3 regions of the Bradyrhizobium pachyrhizi genome follow, and region 3 is predicted to be linked to each of the others. Evidence: predicted binding sites of a transcription regulator. Region 3 holds the regulator's gene; each other region holds the start of a gene.
The links. Region 3 encodes LexA, which represses DNA repair genes until DNA is damaged. Its sites were predicted from a motif close to TGTTCNNNNTGTGTTCNG; they were not measured.
Positions count from the first base shown of each region.

Region 1 (10,270 bases), 4.0 Mb from region 3:
TCGAAAGGCCGAGCCCGGTGCCGCCATAGCTGCGCGCGATCCGGTCGTCGGCCTGCTCGAACTCCCGAAATATACGCTGCTGCGCTTCCGGTGCGATGCCGATGCCGGTGTCGCGGACCAGGAAGCTGATCTCGTTCGGCCAGATGCCGGGCTCGACGATCAGCGCCACGCCACCGGTCGCGGTGAACTTGATGGCGTTGCCGGCGAGATTGAGCAGCACCTGACGCAGCCGCGCGGCGTCGCCGGTCACCTGCATCGGCAGCCGTTCGTCGACATAGGCGGCGATCTCGATGCCCTTGGTCTGCGCGCGCGGCGCCAGCAGCTCGGTGATGTCCTCGATCAGGCCGGACAGCGCGAACGCGCGGTGTTCGAGATCGATCTTGCCGGCCTCGATCTTGGAATAATCGAGCAACTCCTCGATCAGCGCGAGCAGCGCGTCGCCCGACGTCTTGACCGCCTTGACGTAGGTCATCTGCTCCGGCGTCAGCTGCGTATCCATCAGCAATCCGCTCATGCCGATGATGCCGTTCAGCGGAGTGCGGATCTCGTGGCTCGCCATCGCAAGAAAGCGCGACTTGGCGCGGTTGGCGGCGTCGGCCTGATCGCGCGCTTCGGTGAGCGCGCGCTCGCTCTCGGTGCGGTCGGTGACGTCGCGGCCGACGCTCTGCATCTCCGCGGGCGCGCCGGCATCGTTGCGCACGAGGCCCTCACGCCAGGCGATCCAGCGTGGCCCGAGCGGTCCCTCGATCTTCTGGTCGTAGACCCGCGTGCCGTTGGATTCGAGCGCGGTGTCGCCTTGCTCGAGCACCTTCAGCGTGGCGGTGCTGCCGATCAATTCGCTGCGGGGCCTCTGCGCCAGCTCGCAATAGGCATCGTTGGCATAGGTGATGAGCCCGTCGAGGTCGCGCAGCACGATCAGATCGTCCTGCGCCTCGAACAGGGTAGAGGCGCGCTGCTCGGCCTCCTGCAGTTCCCAGTTGCGGTCGGCCATCGCTTCATTGTGCATGGCGATGGTGCGCAGCCGCTTGCGCATCAGCCGCAGGCGGATGCCGAGCGTCACGATCCAGAGGCAGGCGAGCGCGAACAGGAAGCTGACCCCAATCGCGAATGCATTGGGATCGTAGCCGCTCTGTTGCGAGAGCGCGCCCGAAATGAACCCGAAGGCGCTGCCGAACGCGACGGAGAAGATCGTGAACGAGCGGACGATCGTCGCGACCCAGGAATGGCGCCGGAGGAAGCGGCGAAGGCGCAACTTGATCCGGAAGAAACGCCCCATCAATGGTGACCCTGAGACAGCTTGATCTGGCGCTGACGATGCGTCGGCCAGCTTGCAAAGTGCTTGAAGTTGGTGGCCATTTCGCGCTGCCCTCAGAACAAGGTTAGCGGGGGGTTAATTCCGCCATGACCCGGTTCGGGACGCGCGTGTCAGGTGCGGGCGATGCGGCTTCAAGGCGGCGGTGTCCGCCCCGGGCGCTGACGATCAGGGCCGCGGCATCGCGCACAGAGAACGTCTTCGACTGCACGAAGACACGGTAGTCGGACGGACCGTCATCATGCGTCAGATAGATGACGGAGCCGGTTGCCGAGGCATCGCTGGAAATCCCGATCAGCTGCGCCGCCGCGCTGCTCTCGCAGGCGCCGGCCTCGGCATCGTCGATGTCGTCGATCACGGTGAAGTCGGCGGCGTCGGCGCTGTCGGCGATCTGGACCCGGACGGTGGCTTGGCCGGGGTCGTCAGTGAAGCTGACGTGAAGTTGCGCCAGCCAGGGGACCGATGCGATCTGCATCGTGGCGCCGCCCACCTCGATGCAGGGCCGGGGGCCCGGCAGGAATTCGACGCGGGCAAGGACCGCGGCCACGGCAAGGGGGACCACCGAGGTCAAAATCTTCAAACGCAACATGACACAACTCGCTCGACCCAAGCTTGCCGCCGATCGCGGTGCTTATGGTTTGCGGAGCGTAAACAAAACTCGTTACCGCCGCGTTGACGCGGGGCATTGCGGCACGAATCGGGACGGGGCTGCGCTTCGGATCACGCGGCGCGGCGCACATCGTCGGCCAATGCACGATAGGACAGCGCTTCGGCAAGGTGCAGCCGGCCGATCGTCTCGGCGCCGTCGAGATCGGCAAGCGTGCGCGCCACCCGCAGCACGCGGTGATAGCCGCGCGCGGTGAGGTGCATGGTGTCGGCGGCCTCGCGCAGCAGCTTCTGCCCATGCGCGTCGGGCTGCGCGATGGTCTCGAGCAGCGAGCTCGGCGCTTCCGCATTGGTGCGGACATGCGGCATGTCGGCAGCCGCATAGCGAGCGAGCTGGATGTCGCGCGCGGCCGCGACGCGGGCGGCAACCTCGGCCGATCCTTCCGCCGGCGGCGGCAGGATCAAATCCGCCGCAGTCACGGCGGGCACCTCGATCCGCAGGTCGATGCGATCCATCAGCGGGCCGGAGATCCGCATCTGGTAGTCGGCGGTGCAGCGGTCGACAGGTGCGCGCTTGCAGGAATAACCGGGCTCATAGGCGTGGCCGCAACGGCACGGGTTCATGGCCGCGACCAGCATGAAGCGCGCCGGATAGGTGACGCGGTGGTTGGCCCGGCTCACCGATACCTCGCCGTTCTCCAGCGGCTGGCGCAGCGAATCCAGCACGCGCGGATCGAACTCCGGCAATTCGTCGAGGAACAGCACGCCCTGATGCGCCAGCGAGATCTCGCCCGGCTTGGCGCGCATGCCGCCGCCGGTCAGCGCGGCCATGCTGGCGGAATGATGCGGGCTGCGGAACGGGCGTCGCGCGGTCAAGGCGCCGTCACGGATCTCGCCGGCAACTGAGGCGATCATCGAGACTTCGAGCAGCTCCGACGGCGACAGCGGCGGCAGGATCGAGGGCAGTCGCGCCGCCAGCATCGATTTGCCGGCGCCGGGCGAGCCGATCATCAACAGATGATGACCGCCGGCGGCGGCGATCTCGAGCGCGCGTTTCGCGCTCTCCTGGCCCTTGATGTCACGCAGGTCGAGCAGCGCTTCCTCGCGCTCATGCACCTTCGGCTGCGGGCGCGACAGCACCTGCGTGCCCTTGAAGTGGTTGGCGATCTGGATCAGCGAGTGTGCCGCGATGATCTGGATGTCCGGACTGGCCCAGGCGGCTTCCGAGCCGCAGGCGGCCGGGCAGATCAATCCCTCGTCGCGCGAATTGGCGCCGATTGCCGCGGGCAGCACGCCCGCCACCGGCGCGATCGAGCCGTCGAGCCCGAGCTCGCCGAGCACGGTGAAGCCGTTCAGCGCATCCGGCGGGATCGCGCCGATCGCCGCCATCAGGCCGAGCGCGATCGGCAGGTCGTAATGGCTGCCCTCCTTGGGCAGGTCGGCGGGCGCGAGGTTGACGGTGATGCGGCGGGCAGGAAGCGCGAGGCCGGAGGCGATCAAGGCCGAACGCACGCGTTCGCGGGCTTCCGACACCGCCTTGTCGGGCAGGCCGACGATCGCGAATGCCGGCAAGCCCGGCGCGACCTGAACCTGCACGTCGACCGCGCGGGCCTCGATCCCCTCGAATGCGACGGTGGAAACGCGCTGGACCATGCTGCCCCTATTCTTCCGCAATCGAAGGTAGCGGAACCGGGCGGCAAGTGCAAGAACATTACAAGAACGTTCGCGGCGCCGAGGGCTGGTCGCCCGGTGCCAATTCACCGCGCGGCGCATTCGCTTCCGGCCGGCGCGGAAGCGTCAGGCGTCGCTCGCGATGACGCGCGCCTCGCGCGATCGAACACAACTCGCGTCGTCGACAACTGCAGGAATCATTTTCAAGAATCATTCCAGCACGACGGGCATCGCGCGCTTATTGTCGCAGCGTGTCGTCGATTTGCTTGCTGTTTCAGTGATCGCACACTGATCGCGCGCGCAGTCTCGATCTATTCCAACTGCCGAGGTCTGTACTCGCGAGCCCCGCGCTGTAGAGCCGGATCACAAATCCATCCAGGCTGACATCAGGGGCGCCTTCGCGTGATCGATCGACTTGCTTCGCATTCCACCCGTCAACATCCAGCGCTGCGAACGATCGGTCTGTGTACCGCTGCCGTCCTTGCCGCAGGTGTCACGACCGAACGCGCCGACGCGCAATCGGAACTGCCGCCGGTGAGCGTGGACGCGCCTCAGCAGCGCTCGATCACTGCGAATGCAAAACCGGTTCGTCGTCCGGTGACCGCACGCGCGAGCCGCGCCAATCGTGTGGCTCGATCCCAGCAGGCGACGCCGCCAGCGGCGGCACGTTCCGGTGCCGGCGCCGGTGAGCGAGCCGGCGGTCCGGTGGTTGGGTTCGTTGCCACGCGTTCGGGCTCGGCGACCAAGACCGACACGCCGCTGATCGAAATCCCGCAATCGATCTCGGTCGTCACGACGGACCAGATCAGGAACCAGGGTGCGGAATCGGTGGGCGCGGCATTGCGCTACACCGCCGGTGTCAGCGGCGACGTGAATGGCGGATCGGACACCCGCTTCGGCGGCCTGCAGATCCGCGGCTTCGACATGACGATGCCGGGACTCTATCTCGACGGCCTGCGGCTGCCGAGCAGCAACTATGTGCACTTCCTCGGGCTCGATCCGTACGGAGCCGAGCGTCTCGAGGTCCTGAAGGGGCCATCGTCGGCGATGTTCGGCGGCAGTGGCACCGGCGGCATCCTCAACTATGTCAGCAAGCTGCCGACTGCACGCGAGTTCGGGGAAGTGTCGCTGTCGGGCGGCAGCTTCAACCGCTATCAGGGCGAGTTCGATATCGGCGGCCGCGCCAACAAGGAAGGAACGGTGCTGTGGCGCCTGACCGGCGTCGCGCGCGATGGTGAGACCCAGGTCGACTACACCAAGGACAATCGCGTCTTCATCGCGCCCGCCGTCACCGTGAAGCCGAACGAGGACACCACGATCACCTTCCTCGCGAACTACCAGAAGGAACGCACCGGCTGGGGCCTGCAATTCCTGCCGCCGTCCGGCACCGTCTGGGCCAATAACGGCCGCTACATTCCGAATACGCGCTTCGTCGGCGAGCCCGGCTTCAACCAGTTCGACACCGAACAATCCTCGGTCGGCTACATGCTGTCGCACGACATCAACGACGCGCTGACCTTCCGCCAGAACCTGCGCTATTCGTGGATGCACAACGAGCAGAAGAGCTTCTACGGCACCGGCTATGCATCGGCGGCCGACGAGGCCGCGGGCCTGCTGTCGCGCGGCGGCGCCGGCGGCAGCTCGACGATCGATTCCTTCGCGGTCGACAACCAGCTGCAGGGCAAGTTCGTCACCGGCATGCTGAGCCACACGACGCTGTTCGGCGTCGATTACCGCAACACGTCGTTCCGCGACATGGCCTCGAGCTATAGCACCGGCAAGCTCAACGTCTTCGCGCCGGTCTATACCAACAGCTGGACTAACAACGGACCGTATGACGACACCGGCATCAAGCAGTCGCAGGCCGGCCTCTATCTGCAGGACCAGATCCGGCTCGGCCGGCTGTCGTTCCTGCTTGGCGGGCGGCAGGATTTCGCCACCACGGACCTCGACAACAATCTCGCGAAAACGTCGACCTCGACCGATGCCTCGGCATTCACCGGCCGCGCCGCCGTGATGTACAATTTCGACAACGGCATCGCGCCCTATTTCAGCTACTCGGAATCATTCCTGCCGGTGCTGAGCGTCAATGCCGCCGGCGAGCTGCTGAAGCCGGAAAGCGGCGTCCAGTACGAAGTCGGCGTCAAGTACCAGCCGGTCGGCATCAATGCGCTGATCACGCTGGCCGCCTTCGACCTGACCCGATCCAACGTCGTCACCTACGCCCCGCCGTTCTATTTCGCGGAGCAGACCGGCGAGGTCAAATCGCGCGGCGTCGAGCTCGAAGGCACCGCGACGCTTGTCGAGGGCGTCAACATCCGCGGCGGCTATGCCTATGTCGACGCGGTCGTCACCAAGGATCCCGTCAATGTCGGCAAGGCGCCGACCACCGTGCCGCTCAATCGCTTCTCGCTGTGGGGCGATTACACCGTTCAGGGCGGCCCGCTCGCCGGCGTCCAGTTCGGGGGCGGCGTCCGCTATGTCGGATCGACGTTCGGTGACGACGCCAACACCTTCAAGGTGCCGGCATCCACGGTCGTCGATGCGCTCGTCGCCTATACCAGGGACAATTATCGCCTTTCGCTCAACGTCACCAACCTCGCCGATACGCGCTACGTGGCAGCCTGCTACGGCAACACCAGCTGCTTCTACGCGGAGGGCCGCAAGGCGATCGCGAAGCTGACCTATCGCTGGTGATCAGCCAAATGACATGCTGAAATGCACATGAGATCCATCTTCGGACGACTGCATCGCTGGGCGGGTCTTCTCACCGCGGCCTTCCTGTTCTTCTCGGGCGTCACCGGCGCGATCATCTCGTGGGACCACGAGATCGACGATGTGCTCAACAGGAAGCTGTTCGAGGTGACGAGCTCCGGACCCGCGATCCCGTCGGTCGAGCTCGTCCGGCTGATCGAGCAGCGCGATCATCGCGCCCGCGTCGTCCACATGTTCATGACGGCGGAGAAAGACGAGTCGCTGTGGTTCTTCGTGCTGCCGCGGATCGATCCGGCGACCGGCACACGTTACACGCTCGACTATAACCAGGTCTTTCTGGATCCGAACACCGGCGTCGAGCTCGGACGCCGCTATTGGGGCGCGGTCTGGCCGGTGACCCGCGAAAACTTCGTCTCGTTCCTCTACAAGCTGCACTACACGATGCACATCCCCGAATTCTGGGGCAGCGATCGCTGGGGCATGCGCTTCCTCGGCATCATCGCCGTGATCTGGACGATCGATTGTTTCGTCGGCTTCTACCTGACCCTGCCGTCGCGGCGGCGTGCAAAGGCGGAACGGGCGTCGGCGATATCAGGCCGGCGCGGCAAGGGTTTCTGGACCCGCTGGGCGCCGGCCTGGAAGATCAAGACCTCAGGCAGCGCCTATCGAATCAATTTCGACATTCATCGCGCCTTCAGCCTGTGGACCTGGGCCTTGCTGTTCGTGATCGCATTCACGGCATTCTCGCTGAACCTCTTTTTCGAGGTGTTCTCGCCGTTGATGAAGACCGTGTCCAACTACACGCCGACACCCTACGAGCAGCGACCATACCGTCATCTCGACGATCCGATCGAGCCAAGGATGACCTATGCGGAGATCGCCACGCGGGCCGCGGCCGACGGCAAGGCCCGCGGCTGGACCACACCGATCGGTTCGATCAATTATGGTCCGGCCCACGGCGTCTATGCGGTCGCATTCTTCGAGCCGGGCGACGAACATGGCGCCGCGGGCGTCGGGCCGGCGCAGCTTTACTACGACAGCGAGGACGGCCGTCCGCTCGGCGAACGGCTGCCATGGGTCGGCACCGCGGCCGACGTGTTCGTGCAGATGCAGTTTCCGTTGCATTCCGGCCGGATCGCCGGCTTGCCCGGGCGCATCCTGATCTCGCTGATGGGATTGGTGGTCGCGGCGCTGTCGGTGACCGGCGTCGTGATCTGGTGGCGCAAACGTCGTGCGCGGATTGGCGCGCGAGAGACGATGCGCACTCGCTCCGAGAGCCGCCTTGCGCCGGCGGAATAGGCCGGGCGCCCCGTGGGCTCCTTACACCGGGCGACAAATGCATTCGGGAGCGGCGGCGGCCGCTCCCGAGGCGGTCCATCTTCGCAATCAGCCCGTCACAGGTTCATCTGCATCGGCTCTGGATAGTAGTGGAAGCCTTCGCCGATCTTGGCGACGTGGCCGTAGCCCGGCCAGGCGAAGTGATAGGACATCACGGCCGTCTTGTTCGCGGCCAGCATCTCCAGCAGCTTGACCCGCGACGCAGCCGCCTGCTTCGGATCGGTGTCGTAGGAGAATTCCATCCGCGGACGCTCCAGCAGCAGCACCGCGTGATGCGAGAGGTCGCCGAGGAACGCGAAGGATTTGCCGCCCGAGCTCACCATGAAGATGGTGTGGCCCACGGTGTGGCCGGGCGCTGCGATTGCCGTCACGCCGGGCAGGAATTCCTGACCGTCCTTGAAGAACACGATGCGGTCGCGCACCGGCAGCAGGTTCTTGCGGGCATGCACGATGAAATCCTTCAACGGGCTGCCCATCTTGCCTTCGTCGGTCCAGAACTCGAGATCGCTCTGGGCGATGTAGTACTGCGCATTCGGAAACAGCGGCTTGTCGTCGGCGCCGACAATGCCGCCGATATGATCGATATGCGCGTGCGACAGCACGACGGCGTCGATGTCCTCCGGCTTGATGCCGGCTTCCTTCATGCTCTTCTGCTGCCGGCCGGTGGTCGGACCGAAGGCCTTCGAGGTGCCCATGCCGGTATCGAACAGGATCAGCTTGTCGCCGGTGTTGACGATCGGCGAATTCTGCTCGAGCACGACATTGTCGGGCGAGAGGAAGTTGTCGGAGAGCATCTTCTTCACCTCCTCCTTCGGCACACCGGTGAAGGTGCCGGAGGGGTCGCCGAGCGGAAGCGGTCCGTCGGATACGACGGTCACTTCGGCTTCGCCGAGCATAAAGCGGTGCCAGTAGGGTGTCTGCGTGCCGAGCTTCGGCGCGCGTGCCTGTGCGGTGCCCCCGAGCAGGGTGCTGGCGCCGAGACCGGCACCGAGCGCGAGCAAGGATCGTCGTGAGACATTGAGCGTCATAACGTCTTCCTCCACAATTTTTATGATGTTTTCGCGTTGTTGCCCGCGCGTTGACCCGCCGCTTGACCTGACGCAGGCAAGAGGATGCTGCCCTCGCCCGCGCAAGCTGGCAAGAAGAATAAGGAGAACGCATGCGTGGTCGAACGCTGGCTGGATTTCAGCCGGCCGTGCGGCGCACAAGGAAGGGTTATCTGGCGGCGCGCTTCTTCTCGATGGTATCCCAGATCATCGCCGCGACGTCGGGGCCATTGAGCCGCTGGATTGCGCGGATGCCGGTCGGCGAGGTGACGTTGATCTCGGTGAGGTTGCCGTCGATCACGTCGATGCCGACAAACAGCAGGCCGCGTTCGCGCAGCGCAGGTCCGAGCGTGGCGCAGATCTCGCGCTCGCGATCGGAGAGCTCGGTCGCCGCGGCTGCGCCGCCACGGACCATGTTGGAGCGCAGATCGTCCGCCGCCGGCACGCGGTTGACGGCGCCAGCGAACTCGCCGTCGACCAGGATGATGCGCTTGTCGCCATGCTTCACCTCGGGGAGGAAGCGCTGGATCACCCAGGGCTCCTTGAACGTGACGGAGAACATGTCGAACAGCGAGCCGAAGTTCATGTCCTGCGGCATCACGCGGAAGACGGCGGCGCCGCCATGGCCGTGCAACGGCTTCATGACGACGGCGCCATGCTGGTCGCGGAATGCGTTGATCTCGTCGAGATCGCGCGAGATCAGGGTCGGCGGCATCAGCTGCGGGAAATTCATCACGAACAGCTTTTCCGGCGCGTTGCGCACGCTGGCCGGGTCGTTGACGACCAAGGTCTTCGGATGGATGCGCTCGAGGAAATGGGTCGAGGTGATGTAGGCGAGGTCGAACGGCGGATCCTGACGCAGCAGCACGACGTCGAAGCCGTTGAGCGCCTCGCGCTTCGGCTCGCCCAGCGTGAAGTGATTGCCGACCTCGTCGCGCACGGTGAGAGGCTGCACCGGCGCCACCAGCTCCTCGCCGCGCAGCGATAGCTTGTCGGGCGTGTAGTAGGAAATGCCGTGGCCGCGCTTCTGCGCCTCGAGCAGCAGCGCAAAGGTCGAATCGCCGCGAATATTGATGCGCACGATGGGATCCATCTGGACGGCGATCTTCAATTTCATAGGCATGTTCCGCGAGGTCTGAGGATAACGTTAAGGGCTTGCATCGAATGCCGCTAACAGATGGCGCGGCAGGCTCTTCGGCGCAATCAGCACGGCGTCGAATCTGAGCTCAAATTCGGCATGTTCGGGATGCGCCATCAGCCAGGCCTGGGCGGCATTGATGATGCGCAGCTGCTGGCGCGGCGTCACCGCATAGGCGGCGTCGTCGAGGCTGGCACGGGCCTTGACCTCGACGAAGGCCAGCAAATTGCGCCGGCGCACCACCAGGTCGATCTCCCCAAAGGGGGTACGGAAGCGTCGTGCAAGGATGCGATAGCCCTTGGCGATCAGAAGGGCTGCGGCGCGGCTCTCCGCCGAGATGCCGGTCCGGAACGCCGCGACGCGCTCGGGCGAGGCGCTGTCAGTCTTCGCCATTGCCGTCCCCGATGGTCTTCGCAAGCTCGAGGGCACGGGCATAGACCTCGC
Region 1 covers NZ_CP121667.1:193,658-203,927, reverse strand. Annotated here, with positions in the region: gene QA639_RS00920 (PAS domain-containing hybrid sensor histidine kinase/response regulator) at 1-1,276, opposite strand, end outside; gene QA639_RS00915 (hypothetical protein) at 1,380-1,901, opposite strand; gene QA639_RS00910 (YifB family Mg chelatase-like AAA ATPase) at 2,033-3,571, opposite strand; gene QA639_RS00905 (TonB-dependent siderophore receptor) at 4,295-6,286, shown strand; gene fsrB (siderophore utilization protein FsrB) at 6,314-7,603, shown strand; gene QA639_RS00895 (MBL fold metallo-hydrolase) at 7,699-8,670, opposite strand; gene gshB (glutathione synthase) at 8,858-9,805, opposite strand; gene QA639_RS00885 (YraN family protein) at 9,836-10,219, opposite strand; gene rsmI (16S rRNA (cytidine(1402)-2'-O)-methyltransferase) at 10,206-10,270, opposite strand, start outside.
Region 1: the regulator LexA is predicted to act here: its motif matches at 3,623-3,640, upstream of QA639_RS00910 (YifB family Mg chelatase-like AAA ATPase).

Region 2 (10,270 bases), 3.4 Mb from region 3:
AAGGGCGAGGCGCTGGTCGCCAAGCTCGCGGGGCTGCAGACCGACCGCATCAACCGGGCGGTCGCCGGCATCGATCCGGCCGGCGTCGAGACGGTTCGCCAATTCCTCCGCGCGATGATCGACCGCGACGATCCCGACAAGGTGCTCGAAGCGATCTTCGGCGGCGGCAGAAAAACGAGGGAGTGAATCGGTGCAGGCTGCAACCATGATGCGCGCGCCGGTCGAGCCGGCAGACGACGCGCCGCATCTTCTGCTGGTCGACGACGACCGCCGCATTCGCGACCTGCTGTCGCGCTTTCTCTCCGGCGAAGGCTACCGGGTCACCACGGCAATGAGCGCCACCGATGCGCGCGCCAAGCTGCTCGGGCTGCATTTCGACCTGCTGATCCTCGACGTGATGATGCCCGGCGAGAACGGCTTCGACCTCGCCCGCTTCATCCGCAGCTCCTCGACGGTGCCGATCATCATGCTGACCGCGCGCCACGAGGCGGAAGCCCGCATCGAGGGCCTGCAGATCGGCGCCGACGATTATGTCGCCAAGCCGTTCGAGCCGCGCGAGCTGGTGCTCCGGATCGGCAATATCCTCAAGCGCACCGCGCCGCCGCAGGTCGCAGTCGTCGAGCAGATCGCGTTCGGCCCCTATATCTTCCACATCGAGCGCAGCGAACTGCGCCAGGGTGAAGAGATCATCCATCTCACCGATCGCGAGCGCGAGATGCTGCGCATCCTCGCCAGCGCGCCCGGCGAGACCGTGCCGCGCGCCGAGTTGACCTCCGGCGGCACCGTCAATGAGCGCGCGGTCGACGTGCAGATCAACCGCCTGCGCCGCAAGATCGAGCACGATCCCGCCAATCCGCTGTTCCTGCAGGCGGTGCGCGGCATCGGCTATCGCCTGGTCGCCTCGCCATAAGATGCTGCCATGAGCACGCTCGACTCCGGCCTGACCCTGATCCGCAACGCCTCGCAGCGCGTCTCGAAGGCGAACGGCTGGATGGGCAATGCGTTCAAGAGCTGGATGCCGACCGGCCTCTATGCCCGCGCGCTGCTGATCATGATCGTGCCGATGGTGATCCTGCAGACCGTGGTGGCGTTCGTGTTCATGGAGCGGCACTGGAACACGGTGACGCGGCGCCTGTCGGCCGCGGTGGTCTCCGATATCGCCGCGCTGATCGACGTCTACAAGAGCTACCCGCAGGACAAGGACCGCGCGCAGCTTCGCCGCATCGCCCAGAAACTGCAGCTGGTGGTCGACTTCCTTCCCGCCGGCGACATGCCGCCGCCGGGGCCGAAGCCGTTCTTCTCGCTGCTCGACCAGACCCTGTCGGTGCAGCTCGGCCGCCAGATCAGCCGTCCGTTCTGGATCGACACCGTCGGCAAATCCAATCTGGTCGAGATCCGCGTGCAGCTCGACGATTCGGTGATGCGGATCTTCGCCCAGCGCAGCGCGGCCTACGCCTCCAATTCGGAGATCTTCATCTTCTGGATGCTCGGCACCTCGACAATCCTCCTGATCGTCGCCGTGCTGTTCCTGCGCAACCAGATCAAGCCGATCCTGCGGCTGGCCGACGCCGCCGAAAGTTTCGGCAAGGGCCGCGAGGCGCCGAACTTCCGGCCACGCGGCGCGCGCGAGGTGCGGCGCGCGGCGCAGGCCTTCATCGAGATGAAGGCGCGCGTCGAACGTTCGATCGAGCAGCGCACCGCGATGCTCGCCGGCGTGTCGCATGACCTGCGCACCATCCTGACCCGGTTCAAGCTCGAGCTTGCCCTGATCGGCGAAGGCCCCGAGATCGACGCGATGCGCAAGGACGTCGACGAGATGTCGATGATGCTGGAGGATTATCTCGCCTTCGCCCGCGGCGATTCCGGCGAGGTCGCGCAGCCGACCGACATGGCGTTGGCGCTGGAGGAATTGCGCAGCGACGCCGAACGCCACGGCCATACCGCGACCGTTGCGTTCCACGGCCTGCCCGTCGTCACGGTGAAGCCGGCCTCGTTCAAGCGCTGCCTCGCCAACCTCGTCTCCAACGCGGCGCGCCACGCCAACACGATCTCGATCACCGGCCATCGCGATCACCGCTATCTCAACGTCACGGTCGACGACGACGGGCCGGGCATCCCCGCTGACATGCGCGAGGAAGTGTTCAAGCCGTTCCTGCGGCTCGACGATGCCCGCAACCAGGACGAAGGCGGCACCGGGCTCGGGCTTGCGATCGCTCGCGACATCGCCCGCTCGCATGGCGGCGACATCATGCTCAGCGAAAGCCCGATGGGCGGCCTGCGGGCCGTCGTGCGGGTGCCGGTGTGACATAGCGTTTTCGAGCGAAGTGGACGCCGGTTCGCGTGAAGAAAACGCGTCTAAAGCGCGATGAGATTAGGTTGAATCGTCATCGCGCCTTAGCTCTTTGTTTGAGCATGATCTTTTCGGAAAACCGCTTCGCACTTTTCCGGATCATGCTTTAAACAACAAATTCGAGCTACCAGCGATAGGACAAGGTCCCGATGACCTGCCGCCGCTCGCCGGCATAGCAGTAACCGGACTGGCAGGTCTGGTAGTGCGTGTCGAACAGATTGGTGGCGTTGACGCGCATGGTGGCGCCGAGGAAGCGCCGGTCCAGCCTGCCCAGATCGTAATCGATCACCGCATCGAACAACGTCGTCGCCGCGTTCTGGAACGTGTTCTGGTCGTTGCCGAAGTTCGTGCCGATATAACGCACGCCGAGACCAAGCCCGAGCCCTTCGACGGGCACGCCGGACTGGAACGTATATTTGCCGAAGGCGGCGAAGGAATTGCTCGGAATGCCGGAAAGCTGATTGCCGGTCGTATCGGGATTGCCCTGCGTGATCACGACGTTGAGATGGGTGTAGGCGGCGGTGAGATCAAATCCCTGCTTGAGCGCCAGCTTCGCCTCGAGCTCCACGCCCTTGGATTCGACCTGCCCGGTCGCTGCCTGGAACGCCATGTTGTTCGGATCGGTGCGCAGCACGTTGTCCTGCGTGATGTCGAACACCGCGGCGGTCAACAGCACCGCAATCTGCGGCATTTGGTACTTGATGCCCACTTCCTTCTGCTCGCCGGTGGTCGGCTTGAACGGCAGTCCGGATGCGTCGACGCCGACCTGCGGGGCGAATGCCGTCGCGTAGCTGATATAGGGTGCAATGCCGTTGTCGAAGACGTAGCTCAGGCCCGCACGGCCCGTGAAGTCAGTCGCTTTCTGCGTTGACGGCACGCCGTCGAGACCCGCGGTCGTCGTCTGCGACACCCAGCTCTGGCGGCCGTTGAGCGTCAGAATGAAGCCGCCGAGCTTGGCCTGGTCCTGCGCATAGACACCGACCTCGTCGGTCGACTGCTTGTTGAAGATCGAGAATGCCGGCGTCGCGATCGCCTGGGCGCCGTAGTTCATGGTCTGGAGATTGAGATCGGGCGCCGGCCCGTAGCCGATCTTGTCGTTGTAGTAGGAGTGGCCGTAGTCGACGCCGAGCAGCACGGTATTCTTGATCGCGCCGAGCATGAACTTGGCCTCGGCCTGATTGTCGAGCGTCACCGTGTTGAAGCTGTCCAGGATCCGCCAGGCGGACCGCGACGCCAGATTGGTGCCGCTGTCGATCGAATCGATCTGGGTGTATTTCGCGTCGACGTCGACCTGGTAGAAGCGGAAGTTCTGCCGCACCGTCCACACATCGTCGACATTGTGCTCGAACGCGTAGCCGATGCGATATTGCTTCTGATCCATGGCGCTGAACGCCGGATCATTCGAGTAGATGTTGGTCAATTGTCCGTCGGGCGTGCGGAAATTGCCGATGCTCGCGGCGGTTCGGTTGCTTTGATATTCGCTCAGGATGGTGAAGGACGTGTCGGCGTCCGGCCGCCAGGTCAGCGCCGGCGCGATATAGGCGCGATCGTCGTCGTTGCCCGGATACCAGGTCTTTGCGTCGCGAAGCAGACCCGTCAGCCGGTAGTACAGCTGATCGCTGCCGGGCACCGGACCACCGACATCGAAACTGCCCTGGTAACGGTCGTAGGTGCCGCCCTGCAGCTGCACCTCATCGAATGCCGTCAACGGCGGCCGCTTGGTCGTGACATCCACGATGCCTCCCGGAGAGCCGAGGCCATAGAGGCCCGAGGCTGGTCCGCGCAGGATCGACACGCTGTCGAGACCGTAGGGTTCGATCTTGGGAATGGCGAAGTTGCCGCCGCCCTGACGCAGGCCGTCGCGATAGATGCCTGTATAGGTCGCATCGAAGCCGCGGATGTAGAAACTGTCGAACCTTGGATCATAGCCGAACGCCGTGGTCGTCACGCCCGGCGTATAGCTGACGGCGTCCTTGAGCGTCTGAACGTTGCGATCCCTTAGCTCCTTTTGCGTGACGACCGAAAGCGACTGCGGCGTTTCGATCAGCGCTGTGCTGGTCTTGGTGCCGGCAGTGCTGGCGGTCGCGACGTAACCGGTCGTCATACCGATCGCGCCACCTGTGCCTTGCGACCGCGGAGCCTGACTCTGGGCGGGCGCAGTCGCATTGCGGCGCCGGTTCGCCGCGACCGCGCGCGAAGTCCTGGTGTTCTGAGTTGAAACGACGGCACCGCGCTTCTTTGCGGCGCCAGGTTCATCCACCGTCACTGCGGGAAGTTCGCTGACATTGTTCTGCGGAGGACTTGTCTGCGCCTGAGCGTAGGCGACGTCTGTGCCCATTGGCACAAGTATGACCGAACCGAGTAGCGCTGCGTTGATCGCAGCCGTTGATGCAAGCAAGCCGCGCTTGCTCCGCAACGAAGCCATTCCCACCGAACAAATCCCCGCATTGCCTTGCGCCGACATCGATCGAGCCGCGTTTGCGACAAGGCCGACATCGATTGGGGCGGACTTCTATCGGCGGGATGATCGAAATTCCACACGTGCAAAATAGAATCGATGGAAGCAGCAACGAAGCGCAACACTGGAGTGATTCAAGATGCGCAACGCTGGAACGATTCAAAACGACATGTTGGCGCGTCAGGCGTTCGACACGACGAAGGCGATGCGCGTCGTCTCTCGCAGAGAGTCTCGAACGCGAGGCACGCGGCGATCATTCAGTGATGTTGCATCCCGTCGACGTCATCGCGCGCCGAGGAGCACACGAACGCAGTGACGCGGAGGGATCGGATGGATTGCACATCGCCTCGGCGCAAGATTGCTCCGCATTTTCGTCGCGAACTGCTCGCAATGACGGTGATGCGAAGTGTCACAGACTCTCAGCATGAGAGGCGATGCATTCAGGCGCGCCGCAACGGCCGAATGCGCTGCGCGCTACTTCTGCTTGGGCAGGAGGCCCTTCAGCTTTTCCATGTCCTTGACGTTCATCTTCATGCCGCCGGGCATGATGATGTCACCGGCCTTCTGGTCGCTCTTGCAGGCGCCGAGCCATTTCGCCTCGATGGTCATCGTGGTATCGCGCGAGCCGGCCGCGCCGCCCTCGGCATGCGAGGTGCTCTTCACCGTGTAGGCGGAATTGAAATCGCCGACGATCTCGGCATGGCTCTGCATCGTCATGCCGGCGACGCTGCAGACGCTGTCGCTGACATAGCCGGTCGCGGTCTTCTGGATATCCTGCTTGGAGCAGACTTCCTTGGCCATCGGCGAGGCCGCCGCGCTCATCTCCTTGTCGGTGGTCTCGTCGGTGCAGTGCTGCATGGTGATTTCCGGCATCGGCCCGCCGGTGCGCACCATCTTCATCTCCCACAGACCGGCCTTGCGGATCGGCAGGTCGACGGCACTTGCGGCGCCAGCGGACAGGACAAGGCACACAGCCGAACCAAACAAGGCAAGCTGTCGGGTCATGCGGTCGGCTCCCGGCTGAACGATCGAAAGATCTGGTACGCGCTCAGTAGAGCGTGCGCAGCGGCCTCTGGGCCGCGCCATAGGGCACCCAGCGACAGGCGAAAGAGATGTAGCCGCCCGGATAGTTCTGCATCGCAAGGAACTTGGCCACCTTGCCGTAGGAGGCGCAATGATCGACGGCGAGCTGCCGGGCGTCGCTCTGGGTCGCCAGCGTATAGGCGATGATACCGCCGGTATCGTTGCCCTTGAACGGCGGCACCGGCTGCATCCAATCCGCTCGCGCCGGCACAACGGCCAGCATCCCGCAAACGGCAACCAGGCACGCGGCCAATTTCCTTCGCATCGCAGACTCCATTTCGCTTCGAGCCAACATAGAGTGCGCCGGCGACCGTGAAAAGAACGAGCCGGCTCCCCAAAGTGGACTTCTCCGCAGGTGTTGCCGCCCTGCACTTGACCTAGCCGGGGCTTCACGGCACCGTCCGCGGCATCGGATAATCGGGTGGATTCCCATGCGCAACCTGTTCAACTCCCGCAATAAACTCGGCCGCAAGCTCGGCCTCGGCGCCGCACTCGTGGTCAGCCTGCTGGCTTTCGGGGGTACGGCCCAGGCCGCCAATCCGCTCGAAATGAACTTCTGGCTGTCCGGCCCGCGCTATGACGGCAATGTGGCCCCATGCGAGAAGGCCCTGACGGTCATCAGCACGCAATTCCAGGAAAAGGAAGCCACCTTCTGGAATTCGCCGCTCGTGATCACCGGCTTCAACGGGATTCACGAAACCGCCTTCCGTCCCTGGCAGTCCGACAATATTCCGCGCCGTTATTGCACGGGCGAGGCGATGCTGAGCGACGGCAAGGTGCGCAAGGTGCACTATTCGATCATCGAGGACGGCGGCTTTGCCAGCATCAATCAGGGCGTCGAATGGTGCGTCGCGGGGCTCGACCGCAACTGGGCCTATAACCCGTCCTGCAAGGCCGCGCGGCCCTGATCTCCGACCAGATTGCTAAAGCAGGAGCCGCCGCCATTTGGACGGCGGCTTTTTGTTCTTGAAATGTTCTCGCGGCCTGCTAGGCTCCGGGCGGTCGAGTGAGGGAGCGGGTTGATGCCTCGGTTGGACACAATTTCCCGATTTTTGATTTCGGTTGCCATTATTCTGTGCAGTGCGGTTGGAGCCTCGGCCCAGGATCGCCGCCAGAATGCGCCCGGTGAGTTCGATTTCTATGTGCTGTCGCTGTCGTGGTCGCCCTCGTTCTGCGAGGCGGCGAGCGAGCGCGGCAACAACGGCCGCGGCACGCAGGCACAGTGCGGCGGACGGCCCTATTCCTTCGTGGTGCACGGCCTGTGGCCGCAATATGAGCGGGGCTTTCCGGAATACTGCCAGCGGCCCTCGCCGCGACTCGCCCGCAGCATCATGAGCTCGATGCTCGACCTGATGCCGGCGCCCGGGCTGATCTACAACGAGTGGGACAAGCACGGCACCTGCTCCGGTCTCGGCGAGCGCGCCTATTTCGAAGCCATCCGCAAGGCTCGCGCCACGGTGAAGATCCCCGAGGAATTCCTGCAATTGTCGGAGCCGAAGACGGTCGCGCCCGACGAGCTGGAGACGGCGTTCATCAAGGTCAATCCGGGCCTCAGCAACTCCGCGATCTCGGTGACCTGCGACAGCAAGCGGCTCAGCGAGGTGCGGATCTGCCTCAGCAAGGATCTGCAATTCCGCTCCTGCGAGGAAATCGATCGCCGCGCCTGCCGCCGCGATCAGGTGCTGATGCCGCCGGTTCGCGGCGGCTGACGCTCTGTGTCATGGCCGGCAGACCCGCGCCGCGCGTCGTCGCGCAGAACGTCCCGGCCACCTGCGCCATCGCGAAACAAGCCAGATAAGGCGCAGATGCCCGGGAGCCGGGCTTCGCCGAGCTCGGACGTTAACCCCGCCGAAGCTTTAGCGAAGGCCGGGACAAGCCCGGGCATGACGAGTACAACATGCGCACCCTTTGGGAGCGCGGCACGATCATCACATGAACTACCGTCACGCCTTTCATGCCGGCAGCTTTGCCGACGTCATCAAGCACATCGTGCTGGTGCGCATGCTCACCTATCTGCAGGACAAGCCGGCGCCGTTCCGCGTCATCGACACCCATGCCGGCGCCGGTCTCTATGATTTGACGTCGAGCGAAGCGCAGCGCGGCGGCGAATGGCTCACCGGCATCGCGCGGCTGATGCAGGCGCGGCTCTCCGACAAGGCATTGCCGCTGATCGCGCCCTATCTCGACATCGTCAGAGCATTCAATCCGAAAGGCGAGCTGAAAGCCTATCCCGGTTCGCCGTTGATCGCGCGGGCGCTGCTGCGTCCGCAAGATCGCCTCACCGCCTGCGAGATCGAACCGACGGCGCGCAAACAACTGATCGACGCGCTGCGACGCGACGCGCAAGCGCGCGTCGTCGATCTCGACGGCTGGATGGCGCTGCCCGCATTCGTGCCGCCGAACGAACGGCGCGGCCTGGTGCTGATCGATCCGCCGTTCGAAGCGAAGGACGAGTTCGAGCGGCTGGCCAGTGCTTTCACGGAAGCGTACGCGAAGTGGCCGACCGGCTCGTATCTTTTGTGGTACCCCGTAAAAACCCGGAGAGCCACCGATGAGCTAGCGCGCAGTGTGGCTGCTGCAGCAGCAAGCAGCCGGCCTGCCGGCAAATGCCTGCGATTGGAATTCAGTGTGGCACCGCAAGAAGCAGGCGCAGGCCTCGTTTCCACAGGTCTTTTGCTGGTGAATCCGCCGTGGACGCTGGCGAATGAGTTGAAGATCATCCTGCCCGAACTCGAGAAGCCGCTCGGTCAAGGCGGCGCGGGACGCTTCAGACTCGAGACGCCCAAACCATGATCGACACCTCCTACTGAAAAGTTCAATTTTGAGCATAGGCAATTTGCGCGGAACCGTATTATGCTCATCCTGTTACGACTGGCTTTACGTTCCGCTTCCGCGAATGGTTGCGGCGGAGTGACAAGGCCGAAATAAAATCCAGGCAGACCGGCGGCGTGACGCCGGGCTGTTCAGGTGGCCAAGCTTCCGACAAGCGAATGTCGGTCAACCGCTACGCGGCGTGCGCGTGGCGGTGGAGCAATACGGGGGAGGAGTTTCCCGATGGCCATGACTGGGACAGTCAAGTTCTTCAACGGAGAGCGTGGCTACGGCTTCATCAAGCCTGATGATGGCGGCCGCGATGTGTTCGTTCACATCACAGCTGTCGAGCGTGCAGGATTGAAGGACCTGACTGAAGGACAACGCATTACGTTCGAGGTTGAGCCCGACAAGAAGGGCAAGGGCCCGAAGGCGGTCAACCTGGTGGTCTCATGACGAGCGCTCGCGATGCGCGGGCTCGGGATGAACACCGAATGAGGCGTTGCGTGTGAGCTGACTGCCGAGCGCGTGGCTGGCGCTCGCTGGATGACCACCTGCATGATGCGGACGCGACTGGCGGTGCCGCATATCCCACACGTGCGGCCCACCGATTGGATTCGCGGACGCCGCGGCGTGTATATGGCCGTGCGCGACGTTGAGATCATTAACACAAAGAAAAACCCGGCCGCGCAAGGCGCGGCCGGGAGTTAATGGTCGACGTTTTCTTGTTCTCAGAAGTGATAGTTGATGCCGGCGCGAACCAGGCTGAAGCTGTAGCCGTTCGACACGCCACCGGTGATCGTGAAATTGCTGTTGGCAAGGTCGACGTAAAGATACTCGATCTTGGCGCTCCAGTGCGGGGCAAAGCCCATCTCGGCGCCGGCACCGACGGTGAAGCCCGCATTGGTGTGGCTCTCCGTGATGCCGAATGTCTCGCCGCGCAGTTCGCCGAAGGCGAGACCGCCGGTCGCGTAGAACAGCACGTTGTTGACCGCATAGCCGGCGCGGCCGCGCACCGTGCCGAACCACGGGTTGGAGAACTTCCACGGCGCGAAGCGGTCGTCGGCAGTGGTGCCCTGGATATCGGCCTCGATACCGAACACCCAGGGGGAGCCGTTCTGGAAGTTGTAGCCGGCCTGCACACCGCCGACGAAACCGGACGGCTTGGTCGGGTTGTTCTCGACCGAGCCCCAGCCATAGCCGACATTGCCGCCAAGGTAGGGGCCGGCCCAGCTATAGGCATTGAGCGGCTGATAGACGGTATAGGGCGATCCGTAGTTGAGGTCGGCCGACGCGGCCGAGGTCGTCCAGCCTGCAACGATCAGTGCCAGCGCACGCGCAACAAACCGGGTCATTGGTACTCTCCACCACGCAACTGCCGCAGCCCGCCGGCCAGGGCCGGCGTGGTTACGGAATTCCACTCTTTTCGCTAAGGTTTATCGAGAGTTTTAAGTTAAAGGGCTGTTAAGCCCGGTTACCGGCCCGCTCATCAGTCTTAACAAGGTGTTACGCACCCCCTCCCGGCGCCCGCGCGGGGCCGGTAACCTCCTGCAATCGAGGTGCTTTTT
Region 2 covers NZ_CP121667.1:1,669,470-1,679,739, reverse strand. Annotated here, with positions in the region: gene QA639_RS07645 (MarR family winged helix-turn-helix transcriptional regulator) at 1-186, shown strand, start outside; gene QA639_RS07640 (response regulator) at 206-910, shown strand; gene QA639_RS07635 (ATP-binding protein) at 920-2,305, shown strand; gene QA639_RS07630 (TonB-dependent siderophore receptor) at 2,475-4,454, opposite strand; gene QA639_RS07625 (DUF3617 domain-containing protein) at 5,283-5,813, opposite strand; gene QA639_RS07620 (hypothetical protein) at 5,857-6,156, opposite strand; gene QA639_RS07615 (hypothetical protein) at 6,323-6,799, shown strand; gene QA639_RS07610 (ribonuclease T2 family protein) at 6,914-7,600, shown strand; gene QA639_RS07605 (23S rRNA (adenine(2030)-N(6))-methyltransferase RlmJ) at 7,824-8,684, shown strand; gene QA639_RS07600 (cold-shock protein) at 8,946-9,158, shown strand; gene QA639_RS07595 (outer membrane protein) at 9,434-10,057, opposite strand.
Region 2: the regulator LexA is predicted to act here: its motif matches at 6,853-6,870, upstream of QA639_RS07610 (ribonuclease T2 family protein).

Region 3 (10,270 bases):
GGCATCTTGTGAACAGCATGCGGGCTTGGTTCCCACGCAGCAAATATGCCGATGAGGCGCCGGCGGCCGCAGATCGAGTCTCAGCCAGTTGAGGATATCCAGTCCACTTTCTGGACTAGTGGTTCTGCTTGCCTCGGCTATAGCGTTTGCGAATGCGCTCCCGCGCTAAGCATCTCAGCTAAAGGAGGCAAAGATGAGCCGCCCTTCTCTTCTTTCATGCACCCTGTTGTTGATCTTTACTTGTACTTGCGTCAGTCCCGCAGGGGCAGCCCCACCTGCCGACGAACTTTCCTCGGCGGCTGCCAAATGGGATGCCGCCATCAACAACGCAGACTTCGATGCCCTGTTACCGTTGTATGCCGCTGACGCCAGATTGATGCCGCCTGGTGCGCAGCCAGTCACCGGCCCTTTGGCAATCCGTAATTTCTTTGCCGGGCGGGGAAGAAGCGTCAGAGATCACAAGGTTGAGCTGCTCGATGTGTTGCCCATGGGAAACTACGCCTACACCACCTCGCATTTCACGGCCACGCTAGTAGTAAATGAGAAGGCGGCGCCAATTTCTGGCAGCACCGTGAGACTGCTTGAACGCCAACCCGACGGGCAGTGGAAGATAAAGTCTCATATCTTCGTCAAGGAATAGATTCGCGGGTGCCACAGCCACACGGTCAGCCACCCCGCAAGCCTGACGGGCCGCAAGTGACGGATGGTCATGCGCCTTATTGGCCCTCAGCCGAAGACGGCATTGATCATCGGGACATCGGTTCATTGGGTAAGCCGGACGTCCCTCGGTTTGGTCGCCATTGCCGTGGCTGTCGCCAGATGTTCGATCTCGCCCAACGCTGGGCCCGCGGCGACGCCCGCGATCAACCCTTGCGAGCCCGCCGGGGATTGGATAGCCTTCTGCTCGCGATGAGCTTCGCAGGCTCATTCGCCCCTCGCGCGACTGGCGAGCTTACGTGGAATTGACCACGGTGAAGCGCGAAGGGTTCCAACGCCGTTCGCCTGGGCAACCCGTTCAGCTGATGATCCAGCGTCTTAGGGAGCCCGGACCATGCCGTCATTCCGCAATGAACTCCATCTCAACGATTTGGAAGTTGCCCTTGCGCTCGAGGGCGAAGAGCGCCGCCAGCAAGACGGCGTCGAGCTGATTCCGTCGGAGAACTACACCTATCCCGAGGTTCTCGAGCTACTGGGATCGGTGTTCACCAACAAGTATTCCGAGGGCTATCCGGGACGCCGCTATTACGGCGGCCAGGAATTTACCGACCAGATAGAGAACCTTGCCCGACAGCGCGCTTGCGCGCTGTTCCGCGCCGAGCATGCCAACGTTCAGCCTCTGTCCGGATCGCCAATGAACCAGGCCGTGTATCTCGGCCTGCTGCAGCCCGGCGATACGATCTTGGCGATGGACCTGTCACACGGCGGCCATCTCACCCATGGCGCACCGGTGTCGCATATGGGGCGGCTCTTCAACTTCGCCCGCTACAAGACGCAGCCGTCAAACGGCGGCGCCATCGATTTCGATGAGCTCCGCGCCATGGCCCGGAACGTCCGCCCGAAGCTGGTGCTGTGCGGCTACAGCTCTTATCCGCGCGATCTGGATTATGCGTCCTTCAAGAGCATCGCCGATGAGGTGGGTGCACTGACCATGGCCGACGTCAGCCATTACGGCGGCCTGATCGCCGGCAACGCCTTGCGCAATCCGCTCGATGCGGGTTTCGACGTGATGACGACGACATCGCACAAGACGCTTCGCGGGCCGCGCGGCGGCATCGTTCTCTGTCGCCGGGAGTTCGCCGGCAAGATCGACGCGTCGGTGTTCCCGGGTTTGCAGGGAGGTCCGCACATGAACGTCGTGGCCGGAACCGCGGTCACGCTGAAGAAGGCATCGACGCCCGATTTTCACGCCTATGCAAAGCTGGTCATGCGCAACGCGAAGGTCCTGGCCGAAGCGTTGATGGAACACGGCATGACGTTGATCACCGGCGGAACCGACAATCACATGATGGTCGTGGATACGGTGGCCAGCGTCGGCCTGGACGGCGGCGCGGCCGAGAACATCCTCGACGCCGTCGGGGTCACCGCAAACAAGCAGATCATTCCCGACGATCCGCGTCCGCCGCTCAAGCCGAGCGGCATTCGCCTCGGGACACCGGCGGCGACCACGCGCGGCATGGGCGAGCCCGAAATGCGCCTCATCGCCGAACTCATTGCGGAGTCCCTCCGGTCGAAGGGAGATGCAGCGGTCGTCAAGCGATTGAGGTCGAACAGCGTCGAGATGTGCCGCGCCTTCCCCGTTCCGGGGATCGCGCCGCCCTCATAGGCGGCCGACCCACGTTCCGTTCGTCGCGTCACTCGGCAGGTCGTGAAGGTTCCCGGGGGAAGGACCGGAACGGAAATTGATGCTGTTCGTTGGACCGCATGATCTCGAAGACGGAGCGTCCAACGCCGTGAACCGGAAAACCTTGCAAGCACGCTCGGAACAGGCGCTCGTCGTCATCATTCTCAGCACCGGTGCGCTGATCGGTTACCTCGGCCTGGCGCTGTCCAGGATGTGAGAGCTACGCCCGGCGGGCACCAAAGCCGCCGGCGGGCATGCAGGCATCAAGTCGCTTGGTGCTGGCGCCCTGAAAGTTCGCGCGCGCGCCACTGAGTTGCTCGAAGTGGCAAACCCCCGCAGCAAAATTAGAGGGTGAATCGAAGAGCAAAGCTCGGACAAATCATGTCGCGAGAATGCGGATGTTTGACGCACAAGCGACAACACACTCGGCGTCGTCCCGGCGAAGGCCGGGACCATTACCCCAAATCTCAATTGTTGCGCGAGCTGGGGCCACGATCCCGTTCCTGATCAAATGCGGTGGTTATGGGTCCCGGCCCCCGTGCGCAATTGCGCACTAGGCCGGGACGACGGCGGTGGATATGGCGCGAGCTGGAGTTCTTTCTTCCTTCTGGAAGGGTAGCAAATCACGCCTTCCACTTCGCCGCGGCCTCTCGGCTCAAGCACAAGCGTCTCTGGAATACTGGATCACCCGCTTGCGCGCGGGTGATGACACCCGCGCGTGCATGGACGACGGCGCGCTTAACGCCCGTCGCACACCTGCCGCACAAATCGAGGACATTGCCGCCCGCCCGCAATTCTCGTACACGGTTTCACGCAATGACCTCGCAATTCACTCCCAACTCCGTCGACGTGCTGCTGTTCGATATCGGCCGCGTCGTGCTCGACATCAACTTTGACAAGGTGATGGCGCACTGGGCGCAGCATGCCGGCTGTGCGCCCGCCGAGCTCGCCACGCGCTTTGTCGTCGACGACAGTTTCAAGCATCACGAGATCGGCCGGATCGACGACGCGGCGTTCTTCGAAAGCCTGCGCCGGACGCTCGGCATCAACATCACGGACGCCCAGTTCCTCGAAGGCTGGAATGCGATCTTCACCGGCGAGATGCCGGGCATCGCCCCGCTGGTCGCGGCGGCCGCCAGGCAAATGCCGCTTTACGCCTTCTCCAACACCAATCCGGCCCATGTCGCGCATTTCTCGGTCACCCATGCCGAGCTGCTCAGCCATTTCCGCAACGTCTTCCTGTCGTCGAGCATCGGCTTCCGCAAACCCGACGCCGAGGCCTATGATCATGTGGTAAAAGCCATCGGCGTGCCGGCGTCGCGGATCCTGTTCTTCGACGACCTGGCCGCCAATATCGAAGGTGCGCGGGCGCGCGGCCTTCATGCTATCCACGTGACATCGACGGATGACGTGGCAAGGGCTTTGACCGCACTTGGTATTGAACATTAGGAATTGAGGAGCTCTGAGCGTGGCCCTGATGCCGGTTGCCGATGCCCTGTCCGCCGTCCTCGCCGGCGCCGAACCGCTGCCGGAGGAGATGGTCGCGCTCGATGCCGCCTACCACCGCACGCTTGCGCACGACCTCGCGGCGCTGCGCACCCAGCCGCCGCAGCCGATGTCGGCGATGGACGGCTATGCGGTGCGCGCCGCCGATGCGGCCGATCTAAAGGCCCGGCTCAAGGTGATCGGCGAAGTCGCCGCCGGCCGGCCGTTCGAGCGGACGGTCGGCGCCGGCGAGGCGGTGCGGATCTTCACCGGCGGCGTGATCCCGAGCGGCGCCGACGCCGTGATCATCCAGGAAGACACCGCCGTCGACGGCGACCACATCACGATCTCGGAGGCCGCCAGCGTCGGGCGGCACATCCGCCAGGCCGGGGTCGACTTCCGTGAGGGCGAGGTGCTGCTCGCCGGCGGCAGCCGCCTGTCCGACCGCGCGCTGTCGCTGGCGGCCGCCATGAACTATCCGGAACTGACGGTGCGCCGCCGCCCGAAGGTCGCGGTGCTGGCGACCGGCGACGAGCTGGTGATGCCGGGCTCGCAGCCCGGTCCCGGCCAGATCGTCTATTCCAACGGCTACGCGCTGCGGGCGCTGGCGCGCGCCGAAGGCGCCGAGACCGTCGACCTCGGCGTTGCCGCCGACACGGTGGAGGCGACCACGGCCGGCATCCGCCGGGCACGCGAGGCCGGCGCCGATATCCTCATCACGACAGGCGGCGCCTCGGTCGGCGACCACGATCTCGTCAAGCGGTCGCTGGAAGCCGAGGGCGTCGAGATGGCGTTCTGGCGGATTGCGATGCGGCCCGGCAAGCCGATGATGCACGGCCGGCTCGGCGCGATGCGGGTGATCGGCCTGCCCGGCAATCCGGTGTCGTCCTATGTCTGCGCCTTCCTGTTCCTGGTGCCGTTGATTCGGGCGCTGAGCGGCCGGAAAGTGATTCATCATCGCCGCGCAAGCGCCCTGCTCGGCCGCGACCTCGCCGCCAACGACCAGCGCGAGGACTATCTGCGTGCGCGTCTCGAAGCGCGCGAGGACGGCACGCTGGTCGCAACCCCGGTGACGCAGCAGGACTCGTCGCTGCTCGGGAATCTCGCTGCGGCACGGGCGCTTCTCGTGCGTCCGCCGTTTGCGGCGGCTGCCGTCAAAGGCAGCGAATGCGAAATTCTGACACTGCCCGAATAGGGTTTTCGCGCCCCGCCGATTGTGCGTTGCCCGACACGTTCACCGGAAATTAAGTGGTTGCGGAACACATATCGAACATATAGTGTCCGTTCATGATTTGTTTCGAGTACTGGTGTCTACAATCGGGAAGCCGCGTGGAAGCAGGTGCATTGAGCACATGCTCCTGAGGTCAGGCCCGGCCTGCAGGCCCCACCAGAAGAGTCTCGGAATCGAACGACGCTATCAACCGGGGGAATACTCGAGATGCTCACGCGCAAACAGTACGAACTACTGCGTTTCATCAATGAACGTTTGAAAGAGGCCGGCGTACCGCCCTCCTTCGACGAGATGAAGGATGCGCTCGACCTGCGCTCGAAGTCCGGTATCCACCGCCTGATCACTGCGCTGGAGGAGCGCGGCTTCATCCGCCGCCTGCCGAACCGCGCCCGCGCCATCGAGGTCATCAAGCTGCCCGAACTCTCGGCCGGCGCCGGCAACGGTCGCCGCGGCTTCACGCCCAGTGTCATCGAAGGCACCCTCGGCCGGCGCGCCAGCACGCCGCCGATTGCCGAGGACGACGGCAACCGTCCAGTCGCGGTCCCCGTGATGGGCCGGATCGCCGCCGGTACGCCGATCGAGGCGCTGCAGACCCGCAGCCACACCATCAGCGTGCCGCCCGACATGCTCGGCGCCGGCGAGCACTATGCGCTCGAGGTGCGCGGCGACTCGATGGTCGATGCCGGCATCCTCGACGGCGACATGGCGCTGATCCAGCGCAACGACGTCGCCAATACCGGCGACATCGTGGTGGCGCTGATCGACGAGGAGGAAGCCACCCTGAAGCGCTTCCGCCGCCGCGGCGCATCGATCGCGCTCGAGCCGGCCAACACCGCCTATGAAGTGCGCATCCTGCCGCCGAACCGGGTCCGCATCCAGGGCAAGCTGATCGGCCTTTATCGCAAATACTGAATTGCAAATACTTGCGGCGGCCGGGAACGAGCAACACGTCGGATCGTTCCTTGCATGATAGTGTAGCGTACGGCCTGCCCGATGCGCTCCGATACCTCTCGCGCAGCGTCGCGTGTTTGTGATCGGAGCGATCTCGGACCAGTCGTACAATCGCCCAGAAACGAGCAGACGCTCGTTCGCTATCGTCCACTCTGGTAGAGGCCCTAATGCCTCAAGGAGAGGCACGGGTCGCTACCTCGAAATGAGGAGCCATCCGATGTGTGACTATAGTCTGCACGCCGTGGCATCGCGCCCCGCCATTGTCGGAGAGACGCTGATCACGACGACGTTCCGCGGCACGTCGACCCGCGGCTTTGCCTCGGAGAACGATCCCACTGTCGCGGTCTGCATGCTGCCGGGCACCGAGCTCGCTTTCGCCGAGAACGTTCGCTACGACAGCCGCTGGATCTGGACCAAGACGCTGAACTATCGCGTCGGCGTGTTCAACGAAGTCGAGCCCGACGTGCCCGATCGGCATCATGACGCGGTCGAATTCCCCGACGGCAGCCATGTGCTGGTGACCCAGCTGGTCGAGGGACAGCGCGTCAGCGTGCTGCAATTGCCGGCGCTGCATCCGCCGGTCGAGCAGAAGCCGAAGGTTGTGGAGCGGCGGCCCTCCGCATTCGCAACGCTGTTTTTGGGTTGAGCGCATCGTCGCCGCGGAATGAGCTGTTCGGCGGCGAATGACCTAAGCAATTTCGGGCGACCCCGGACTCCCGCTTCCGGGGCGCAGAAGGAGATTTGCGTCGGCCGGCGCCTTGGCGCATCATCGGGCACGGAGGACGTGCGCGGTGGTCGATAAGGTCACATGGCAAAAGGCTGGACGCGTCACGGAACCGGGCCGCTACCTGTTCCGGTTCGGTTGGCTGACGGTAACGGCCGACGACCTGAAAGTCTGGGAGCAATTTCCCGAGGCTTCCTTTACTCTCGTCAAGAAGCCCGACGCCCCCGACTCCGACGAATATCATCTCGGCCTGTTCGAGCTGCCAAGCGGCCCCTCGCCAGACCACAGCTAATCATCGCCCTGCAGATCGGTCTCAGCCGGCGTCGCATCCACCGCAGGCCGCGGCGCGGCGGCGGGCGCGCGTAGCGTCGTCTCGCTCTCGCCGTCGCCGGGAACCGCCGGCGACCACGGCCGGTCGATCCCGCCGGGCTTGACTGCATCGACGGCGTAGCCGTCCCTGATCCGTCGCAGCACCAGCGCGCCGTGGCGGCGCAGCCGCTCGGCATCGATCACCGATGCCGCGCAGCCCTGCGGCGCCGGCCGCGCCGTCACGATCAGGGCTGCGCGCTCGCAGTCGTCCGCCAGCGCCTCCGGCCGGGTCGCCAGCGCGACGAAGGCGCCGCCGGGTGCCTGGGTCACGCAGCCGCCGGCATCGCAGGAGACGCCCTCGCCGAGCGACGCATCGGTGGCGGTGCGCGCGTCGGCGTCCGCCGCCAGCCACTCCTTGACCAAAAATGCATCCTTGGCGCTGTGCATCAGATGCAGCCGTCCGTCACCGCCACGCACCGCGACGTTGCGGCCGTCGCCCGACACCAGCACGTCCGGCTGCGGCACCCTGAGCGCCCAGACCGAGGCCACCAGCAGCAGCACCGCGCCTGACCAGCGCAGCGGCGTGCGCAGCAGCCCGAGCAGGATGATGCCGGCACTCGCGGCGATCAGCGGCCCGATGCCGAACGCCGCCATCCGGCCGACCGCGCCCGGGAGTGCGGCGACCCATTGCGTCACCAGGATCATCCAGTCGATGCCAAGACCCATGATCGCCCAGAACAGTCCGTCGAAGCCGAACGGCATGGCGACGAGCCCGAGCAGGCCGGCCGGCATCACGACCGCCGAGACGACAGGCATCGCCGCGAGGTTGGCGAGCAGCCCGTAGGGCGTCACGCGATGGAAATGGAACGCGGCATAGGGCGTCGTCGCCAGCCCCGCCACGAGCGAGGCCAGCATCAGCATCGTGAGCTCGCGCCCGCCCCACAGCGCGACCCGCGCGGTCGCCGAATGGTCGGGCGACGCCAGCAGGTTCGGTAGCCCGATCTGCACCAGCGCCACCAGCCCGAGCGTCGCGGCGAACGACATCTGGAAACTGGGATGCACCAGCGCCTCCGGCGCGATCGCGAGCACGATCAGCGCCGCCACCGCAAGCGTACGGAAGGTGATCGCGCGGCGGTCGACGATCACGGCGAGCAGCACCACGGCGGTCATGAAGAACGACCGTTGCGTCGCGACCTCCGCGCCCGACAGCAACAGATAGAACGCCGCGGCGACCAGCGCGGCCGCCGCGGCCCATTTCTTGATCGGATGCGCCGCCGTCAGCGCCGGAAACAGCGCAAGCAGGGCGCGCACCGCGAAGAACACGACGCCGGCGACCACGGCCATGTGGTAGCCGGAGATCGACAGCACATGGCCGAGCCCCGAGATGAACATCGCATCGTTGACCGGCGTCGAGATCGCGTCGCGCCGGCCGGTGAGCAATGCGGTTGCGATCGCGCGCTGGTCGCCGTCGAGCGTGGTGCGAATCCGCGCGTCGATGGCGTCGCGCAGGCCCTGCATGAAGGCGGCGTAGCGCAGCCCAAAGCCGCCGGTCGCCGGAGGCTCCCTGGTCTTGACGGCGCCCATCACGAAGCCGGAGGCGCCGATGCCCTGGAAATAGAGGTCACGGCCGAAATCATAGGAGCCCGGGCGCTGTGGCCCGAGCGGCGGCATCAGCCGTGCCTTCAATTCAACGAAGCTGCCGACATCGGGCGCGGTGCCCTTCTTCACCGAGAGCCGGACCCGATCGAGCTTCGTCATGTCGCGCGGGCTCTCCATCGAAACCACGCGCAGCACGAAACGATCGGTCTTCTCGCGGATGTCGCGCGTCTCGACGAAGCCGGTCAGCGCCACCGAGAACATCGGCCGCGCCAGCACCGTGTGAGCGACGCGCGCCGTCTTCCAGGTCGCCGTCGCAAAACCCGCGGCCACCGCGGCCAAGAGCGCGATGACGGGAAACACGCTGCGCCGCCGCAGCAGCAGCGCCAGCAGGCAGAGCAGGATTGCGACGGTGGCCGCGACCGACAGCACCGGCTCGTGCTCGGCCGCGAAATAGAACGCGATGCCGGTGCCGAACGCCACCGGCACCCAGGGCAACAGGCGGCCCGCGCCCGCCTCGGCGCGGGCCGACTGCCGCAATGTCTCGACGAGAGGCTTCCAGGTGCCGACGCGGGTCGGAAGAAAGCCGCCGGCCGGCGCGGCCGCGCGCGGCGGCCACGTCCCCGCGTAGCCGCGTTTGCCGCCCGGCGTCGTGCCCTGCTCCGCCATTCCGCTTGCGATCCCTGCCGGGCGGCAGGCTAGCGGATGGCCCCGTCACCCGACTAGCGGAACGGATGCAGAATACGGGCCGGCAACGCCCGGGTATCTGGATCGTCCTGCACCTTGCCTAGCTCGCGCCGGGCCGCAGCTGCCGCCTGCGTCAAATCGATCGAGCCGAAAGTCTCACTAAGATGCAGATCACATTAGGAATAGACTGTCCCGATGCCTCCGCTCCCAAAGAGACCGGGATGAGGCAGTGACGGCTCGCGGCACTTGAAGGCCGCTGGAGCTCCTCTCAGGTGGCCACAACTCCCCTGAGATCAGGCGTTGCGGACGAACGCACAAAATCTCGCCTGTAACGCCGTGCACCACGCGCACTCCGCGAGCGGATAGATCGCTGAAAAACGCGAGGAGTAGCGTTCGCATTTGAGAGGAGCAGCACATGGCAATTCAAGTACCAAGCGATTTTCGCCGCGTGATTGTCGCTGCGTCAGTGGGAAACATCATTGAATGGTACGACTTTTATATTTTTGGCAGCCTGGCCGCGGTTCTGTCGGTCAAGTTCTTTGAGCAATCCCACCCCGTCGCAGCCCTGCTGAGCACGATCGCGCTGTTCACTGCGGGATTCCTGATCCGCCCGCTGGGGGCCTTCCTGTTCGGATGGATGGGCGATCGGGTCGGCCGCAAATATACATTCCTCATTACGCTGAGCGGAATGGGCCTGGGAACGGGAGCGATCGGACTGATCCCAACGTATCAGTCGATCGGCCTGACGGCCGCATTCATTCTGTTCGGCTTGCGGATGATCCAGGGTCTGTGCCTGGGCGGCGAATATGGCGGCGCCATCACCTACGTCGCCGAACATGTTCCGGACGACAGGCGCGGCTACTACACGGGCTGGCTACAAACCTCGCCGACGCTGGGGATCGTGGTGTCGCTTGCGGTGATCGTTCTGACCCGAACCTGGGCCGGC
Region 3 covers NZ_CP121667.1:5,047,398-5,057,667, forward strand. Annotated here, with positions in the region: gene QA639_RS23695 (winged helix-turn-helix transcriptional regulator) at 1-92, shown strand, start outside; gene QA639_RS23700 (YybH family protein) at 194-640, shown strand; ZMP/ZTP riboswitch at 930-1,015, shown strand; gene QA639_RS23705 (serine hydroxymethyltransferase) at 1,052-2,323, shown strand; gene QA639_RS23710 (hypothetical protein) at 2,403-2,558, shown strand; gene QA639_RS23715 (HAD family hydrolase) at 3,158-3,790, shown strand; gene QA639_RS23720 (molybdopterin molybdotransferase MoeA) at 3,810-5,021, shown strand; gene lexA (transcriptional repressor LexA) at 5,265-5,969, shown strand; gene QA639_RS23730 (hypothetical protein) at 6,226-6,654, shown strand; gene QA639_RS23735 (hypothetical protein) at 6,800-7,024, shown strand; gene QA639_RS23740 (ComEC/Rec2 family competence protein) at 7,021-9,306, opposite strand; gene QA639_RS23745 (MFS transporter) at 9,740-10,270, shown strand, end outside.